Regions from separate parts of the Bacillus paramobilis genome, predicted to be linked through region 3. Evidence: riboswitches for the same ligand, from Rfam matches in the RefSeq annotation. Region 3 holds a riboswitch; each other region holds the start of a gene.
What was found. Region 3 has a riboswitch for thiamine pyrophosphate ahead of AABL52_RS24900 (MTH1187 family thiamine-binding protein). Riboswitches for the same ligand answer to the same signal wherever they lie in the genome.
Positions count from the first base shown of each region.

Region 1 (2,271 bases), 1.1 Mb from region 3:
TTTAACTTTTCAATATACGCTTCACGAGTTTTGTAAATGTGCTCTTCCAACGTACAATCAAGTTTTCCTTCTAAGTGAGATCGAATGGCTACAAGTTCCTTATAAATTGGTAATGCTTTCATTTCTTTTTCTACTACTTCGTTATTACTTAAAAATTGAAGGGCTAACCATCTTGGATGCTTATAATTCGCTGTCTCTAAAAGAGCTACTACCTCTCCAATTCCTTCATCCATTGGTAAACCATATGAAATAATGAATGGCTTTTTCTCGTTTTTGTCATTTTCTTTAAGAGTAGCAAGTAGTTCTTCACAGCCTTTTCCGCTTCTTGCAACGACAGGAACGACTGTTACACCTAATCGTTCTGATAATCGTTTTACATCAATGACAATGCCTCGTTGCTTTGCCACATCGACCATATTTAACCCAATTGAAACTGGCTTTCCAAATTCAAGTAATTGCAACGTTAAATGCATATTTCTCTCGAATTGCGACGAATCCACTATATTCAGCATATGATGAAATTCGTCTGTTAGTAGAAAATTCGTAACGACACCTTCATCACGCGAAACTGGATTTAAATCATAAACACCTGGTAAATCAATTAATGTCCCTTGCTTATCTTTTAATTTACCAACCTTCTTTTCTACTGTTACACCGCTCCAGTTCCCTACATACTCATAAGAACCAGTAAGTGCATTAAATAATGATGTCTTCCCTGTATTTGGATTCCCTAGCAAAGCTACCTTATTCACGCTAATTCCACCTTTATCATTTTCGCGTCACAATGACGAATACTAATTAACTGTCCACGACACTCCAATGTACAAGGACCTTTGAACATCGCTTTTTGCTTCATGCGAAGTTCGCTTCCTTCAGAAAGACCGAAAGCAGCCAATCTTCTCTTTAGTAAATGATCTAAAGACTGAACACTTTTTACTAGCACTTTCTCACCAATTTTAATATCTACTAAGCTCATAACCTTCCCCCTCAGAAGAGAATGATAATTATTTTCAGAAAAATTATAGCACAATCTATTTCTCTTGTACTATACCCTTTTGCTTCATATTTATTAACATTTCGCTACAATTCTATTTCAATTATTGTCATACTGTATTCGTTTGCCATTCTCATCCATTTCGCTTACAATAAACAATAGCAAATAAAGAATCTCGTTATCACTGGGGGAGCCATGCCGCTGAGAGGGAACACTTCGTTCCGACCCTTCGAACCTGTTAGTTAATGCTAACGCAGGGATTGTGCAAACGTCCGAAATACACATACCTCTTTTTTATTTACGTATTTCGTATCCTCCTATGATACCTATTCTTTTTTGTACAACTTGGATTTAGGGGGAGACAACATGCGTAACACCAATTTACAAGCGATGATCGAATCTGCTATTCTTGCAGCCTTCGCCTTGGTCATCGACATTTTACCAATATCAATCAAACTTCCAACAGGCGGTTCCATTTCATTTGCTATGATTCCTATTTTTATTATCGCATACCGCTGGGGCTTCAAAATGGCTTTCTTAGGAGGCTTAATTTGGGGATTATTACAAATTGTCGTAGGCGATGCTATTATCGTCACACCAATTCAAGTACTAATTGAATACTTCGTTGCTTTTGCATTCATTGGATTTGCTGGTTTATTCTATCGTCCAATTCAAAAAGCCCTTTTAACATCCAATGAAAATAGCTTAGAACAATCCAGTTTAGGTAGCCGTAAAGACAAACCTTCACAAAAACAAAACGAAGGAAAGAAAGTTATTGGTTACATTATTGTTGCTACATTTGTTGGTAGCTTTGCTCGCTATTTCTGTCACTTTATCGCCGGTATTATTTTCTGGGGACAATATGCACCGAAAGGTCAATCAGCTGTCCTATATTCATTAATTGTAAACGGTAGTGTAATGATTGGTTCCTATATTCTATGTACCGTTTTACTTATCTTTTTATTTCTTACTTCACCACGTTTATTCAAAAGCATCAATGCTTATCAACTGAATTCGAAGAAAAAGAGCGCTTAATAAGCGCTCTTTTTTTCATATCGTAATATCAATTAAAAATACAATAAATGCACAAAAGAAAATAAATACCATTATACTTAGCCAATTGCTATGCACGGTTCATCGACTCCTTACATAACCTCATTTTCTATCCAAAGTATACTGTTTAAAAATAAAGATTAGGTAAAGATAATATGAAAAAAATTTAAAAAAGCGTAGATTAAATTGTCTACGCTTTTTTAGGTAAATAGAAGTAAAATAAC
Region 1 is NZ_CP151108.1:671,842-674,112, reverse strand. It holds gene feoB (ferrous iron transport protein B) at 1-752, opposite strand, end outside; gene AABL52_RS03425 (FeoA family protein) at 749-976, opposite strand; TPP riboswitch at 1,171-1,272, shown strand; gene thiT (energy-coupled thiamine transporter ThiT) at 1,361-2,029, shown strand; gene AABL52_RS03415 (sensor histidine kinase) at 2,238-2,271, opposite strand, start outside.
Region 1: another riboswitch for thiamine pyrophosphate. It lies ahead of thiT (energy-coupled thiamine transporter ThiT); the one in region 3 lies ahead of AABL52_RS24900 (MTH1187 family thiamine-binding protein).

Region 2 (2,271 bases), 320 kb from region 3:
TTAGGTGTTGCAACTGTGTATTTCGTATTATTTTGAACTGTGATGCCTTTTACTAAAGACTGTGAACCATTAGATACGAATGCTTTTTGTACGTAACCTGTTCTGCCATTATGTAAAATTTTATACCACTCACCTTGTTCTTCTTGAATGGTAACGAATTTCCCATTTGGTAATACATCTAAAATTGAAGATTCTAAATTAGGTTCAGAACGAACGTTTAATGCATTGGCATTAACGATGTATTGATTATTAGATTGAAGTTTGTTTTTTAGTAGAATAGCATCTTTTTGTACGTAACCTACTTTATTATTAACAGATACTTTATACCAGCCATTAGTTGTTTCAAGTATGTTCACTTTCGTATTAAAGCGAATTGTATCAATTGAAGAGCTATTTGCGTTATCTTTTGTATGTAAGGCTACTTGATCGACTTTGACATATCCAGTTTTCACATTAGATAATTGTTCAGCGTTGGCTGTTTGTACATTTGTTTCTCCCATAGAAGGAAGTAAAGAGGTAATTGCGACAGTAGTTGCTGTTAAAGCGGTAGCTTTCATATTCATATAATAGAGACCTCCTCTAGTTGTATAGTTGTAATTTTATTATAGTATAAAGATATAATATAGTGGGTGTATTCACATAAATGTAATATGAAATCAATATAAAAATAAATTTTTTGAGGATAATGATTCCTTATTATCCAATTCATTAGGATAATAATTTCTAACATAGAATATAAGTATTATATAGTTTCATTATTTTGTTGACAATTGAGAAAATTAAAACAGTTGATGATGTCTTATTACGATGTTATACTGACAGTGTTAATTTCATAGTTTGCTAGGAGAGCTGGTGTTGCCAGCTGAGAGTAGGCCATAAGCCTTTGATCCTTTTCATTACCTGATCTAGATTATGCTAGCGTAGGGAAGCAATTCGGACACTAATAATGAGTCCCCGTTTCTTTGCGTATAGAAACGGGGCTTTTTTATTTGAAAATTTCATATTGAAACCACTAGGGGTGCTTGTTGTGCTGAGAGAGGAATAATCCTTAACCCTTATAACACCTGATCTAGGTAATACTAGCGAAGGGAAGTGGAGCAACGAATAAATTATAATTTTATTTGCTGTAACCACTTCTTATTTAGAAGTGGTTTTTTATTTATATACACATACCGGAAGGGGATAGGGAAATGAAATTTTGCGATAGATTATTAGAAACTGTACAACCAGTTTGGGAGATGAGTCATAATCATCCGTTTGTAGTAGGTATGGGGGATGGCACGTTAGAAAAAGATAAGTTTCAGTATTACATTATTCAAGATTACTTATATTTGTTAGATTATGCAAAGCTATATGCGATTGGTGTTGTAAAGGCAACAAATCCACAAGTAATGGGGAAATTTGCTGAACAAATTGATGGCATATTAAATGGAGAAATGACGATCCATAAACAGTATGCAAAAAGACTTGGAATTTCTATAGAGGAGATAGAGTCTGCAAAGCCATCTGCTAAAAATTTAGCTTATACAAATTACATGATGTCTGTATCTCAAAATGGTACACTTGCGGAATTAATAGCAGCACTTCTTCCATGTATGTGGAGCTACTGGGAAATTGGAAAGCGTTTAAATGATATTCCTGGAGCAAGAGATCATGAGTTCTTTGGTGAGTGGATTCAAGGATATAGTTCTGCAGAATACGGTAACCTTTGTATTTGGTTAATAGATTTATTGAATGAAATGGCAGTTGGAAAGTCTGAAAAAGAGCTAGATCGATTAGAGGAGATTTTCCTATATTCCAGCCGATTTGAATATTTATTCTGGGATATGTCCTATCGTAAGGAGATGTGGGGATTTGAGGAGCAAGAACATACTACAGTTTCATAATGTTTCTTTTCATTATGATGAGAAACCAATCATCAATGAATTAAATGCTTCTATACAAGATAAAGAGTTTGTAAGTATTATCGGACCGAGTGGATGCGGGAAAAGTACTTTATTTCGCCTTATTACAGGTTTAGAAGAGGCAAGTACTGGACAAATAGAGCTGACAGAAACAAAGAGCCATCCTGTAGGGTATATGCCCCAAAAAGATATGCTTCTGCCGTGGAGAACGATTATTGAGAATGCAGCTCTGCCGCTAGAGTGCCAAGGTGTACAGAAGAAAGAAGCACAAATAAAGGCAAAGGAGCTGCTATATAAATTTGGGTTGCAAGGGTATGAGACAAAATATCCGAAAGATTTATCTGGTGGTATGAGGCAACGCGTATCT
Region 2 is NZ_CP151108.1:4,541,016-4,543,286, reverse strand. It holds gene AABL52_RS23320 (SH3 domain-containing protein) at 1-563, opposite strand, end outside; TPP riboswitch at 833-944, shown strand; TPP riboswitch at 1,005-1,108, shown strand; gene tenA (thiaminase II) at 1,191-1,886, shown strand; gene AABL52_RS23310 (ABC transporter ATP-binding protein) at 1,855-2,271, shown strand, end outside.
Region 2: another riboswitch for thiamine pyrophosphate. It lies ahead of tenA (thiaminase II); the one in region 3 lies ahead of AABL52_RS24900 (MTH1187 family thiamine-binding protein).

Region 3 (2,271 bases):
ATCGCCCCGACAGATACAACAGGAATACCTTCTACACGAGCCAACGTTACATTTTCTTGTGCGCTTATTGCGAAGTCAGCTTTTCCTGAAGCTATCATTTGCTCCGCTGTCACATTATCACCAGGCTGAATAATTTCTACATCTAAGCCTTGCTTTTTATAATAATCTTTCGCTTGCGCTACATATAAGCCAGTATGATTCGTATTTGGAAACCAATCTAATACTACTTTTACTTTTTGATCTTTACTTGCACTTTCTTCTTTCTTCGCCGGATTACACCCAACCACACTTACTGCTAATAAGGCAGCCAACATAACTTTTAAACCTTTTTTCATTTTCTGCCGTCCTTTCTATATATCCATGGTGCTGTTATTCTTGCCATAAACTCCACGATAAAATACAGACATAATGTCACCATAACAATAATTGCTGCCACACCAAATACTCGGGCTGTTAAAAAGGATTTCGTAGCTCTCGTAAGCATAACTCCTAATCCTTCACTGGCACCGAGCCATTCCCCAATAATCGCTCCCATTACGCTATATGTAACTGCAATTTTTAACCCTGAGAAAAAGTATGGAAGCACTGCTGGAAACTTTACTTTCTGGTAAACTTGCCATTTCGTTGCCTTCATCGTTTGCAACAACTTCAACATATTTTTATCTACTGTTTGAAAACCTTCTAAAATGCTAAGCGCAATCGGGAAGAAACAAACGAGTATTACTACCATTACTTTCGGTAGCATTCCATATCCAAACCAAATAATAAATAACGGTGCAAGTACAACGATTGGAATCGTTTGCGAAATAACAAGCAACGGATTTATTAAAATACGAAATAAAGGGATAACATCCATAATAATTGCAATACTTGTCCCAATTAAAATCGCAAAAAACAGTCCGATTAGAACCTCTTGTAACGTTTGCATCGTATTCGGTAATAATAAATCTTTCATTCCAATTAATTCTTGAACAATGGCAGAAGGCTTCGGTAAAATCCACGGTTCAATTTTAAATAATGAAACAGATCCTTCCCATATCGCAATGAGAAGGATAAGCCAAATAGTTGTAATTATTTTAGATTGCTTCTGGTTTTGCATATTCATCACGGTACTTCCAAACCTTTTCATCTATCGTTACACCAGTGCTTGGACGATAATGGATTTTAATAGAAGTAATCACTTCCTCTGCTCCAGCATCCACACAAGCTTGTTGCGCACGTTTAATGACATCAAGAAGTACATCTAATTCTCCTTCCAGCGTTGTTTCCATTGCCCCTACTTCATAACGAACTCCCGATTGTTGTACAACCTCAATTGCTTTATCAACAACAGAATACACATCTTTGTTCTTCGCTTGTGGTACTACTGAAAATGAAATTGTAACTTGTTGTGACATAGTAAAATCCCCCTTATAAAATGAAATATTAAAACAAGAAAAGGCTTTCCTACTGCGTAGGAAAGCCTTGTATGCAAGTTATTATAGAATAACATATGCTACATCACTTTAAGTAACTCCCTACGCTGGCATTATCCAGATCAGGTTGAGGGTCGATGTTTGTTTACATCCTCTCAGCCAATTGGCTCCCCGGTCCTTAATTCGTTTTCATTGTAGCATGATTTATTTTATTGAACAAACAAAAGCGCGTATAATCATTTCATTTAACTTTTGAATTCTCCTATTAACTCTTGTAACTCCTGCGAAAGCCAGCTTAAAGAACTAGCTAATTCCGCAATATCTTGTACAGACATTTCCTGTTCTTTCATAATTTCTTCAACATTACTACTACTATTCGCATACGTATTGGCGATAAGTGATAATTCATTTACAACCCGAACAATATTTTGGCTATTTTGCAATATATCACTTGAATTGGCAGAAACAACTCTAACCTGATTTGTAACAGATTGTGCTGATTTTGAAATCCCACCAAAGAAAGCACTACTACTTTCAACAAGTTTCATGCCCGATTCTACTTCTTTTAAAGCATTTTTCATTGAAACAACAGCTTCTTCCGTACCAGCTCGTGTTTCCCCTATTAATTTTGCTATATCTTTTGCTGATGCTTCGGTCTGCTCTGCTAATTTACGCACTTCATCCGCAACAACGACAAATTCCTCACCAGTTTCCTCAACACGTGAAGATTTAATAAAAGCATTTAGAGCTAGCGAATTCGTTTGATTTGAAATACCGGTAATTACTGTTACAATATCACTAATTTCTTTTGATCTTGTTTCCAAAGAATAAATAATAGAAGATAAATCTTGTACTG
Region 3 is NZ_CP151108.1:4,861,158-4,863,428, forward strand. It holds gene AABL52_RS24890 (ABC transporter substrate-binding protein) at 1-335, opposite strand, end outside; gene AABL52_RS24895 (ABC transporter permease) at 332-1,105, opposite strand; gene AABL52_RS24900 (MTH1187 family thiamine-binding protein) at 1,077-1,397, opposite strand; TPP riboswitch at 1,498-1,599, opposite strand; gene AABL52_RS24905 (methyl-accepting chemotaxis protein) at 1,661-2,271, opposite strand, start outside.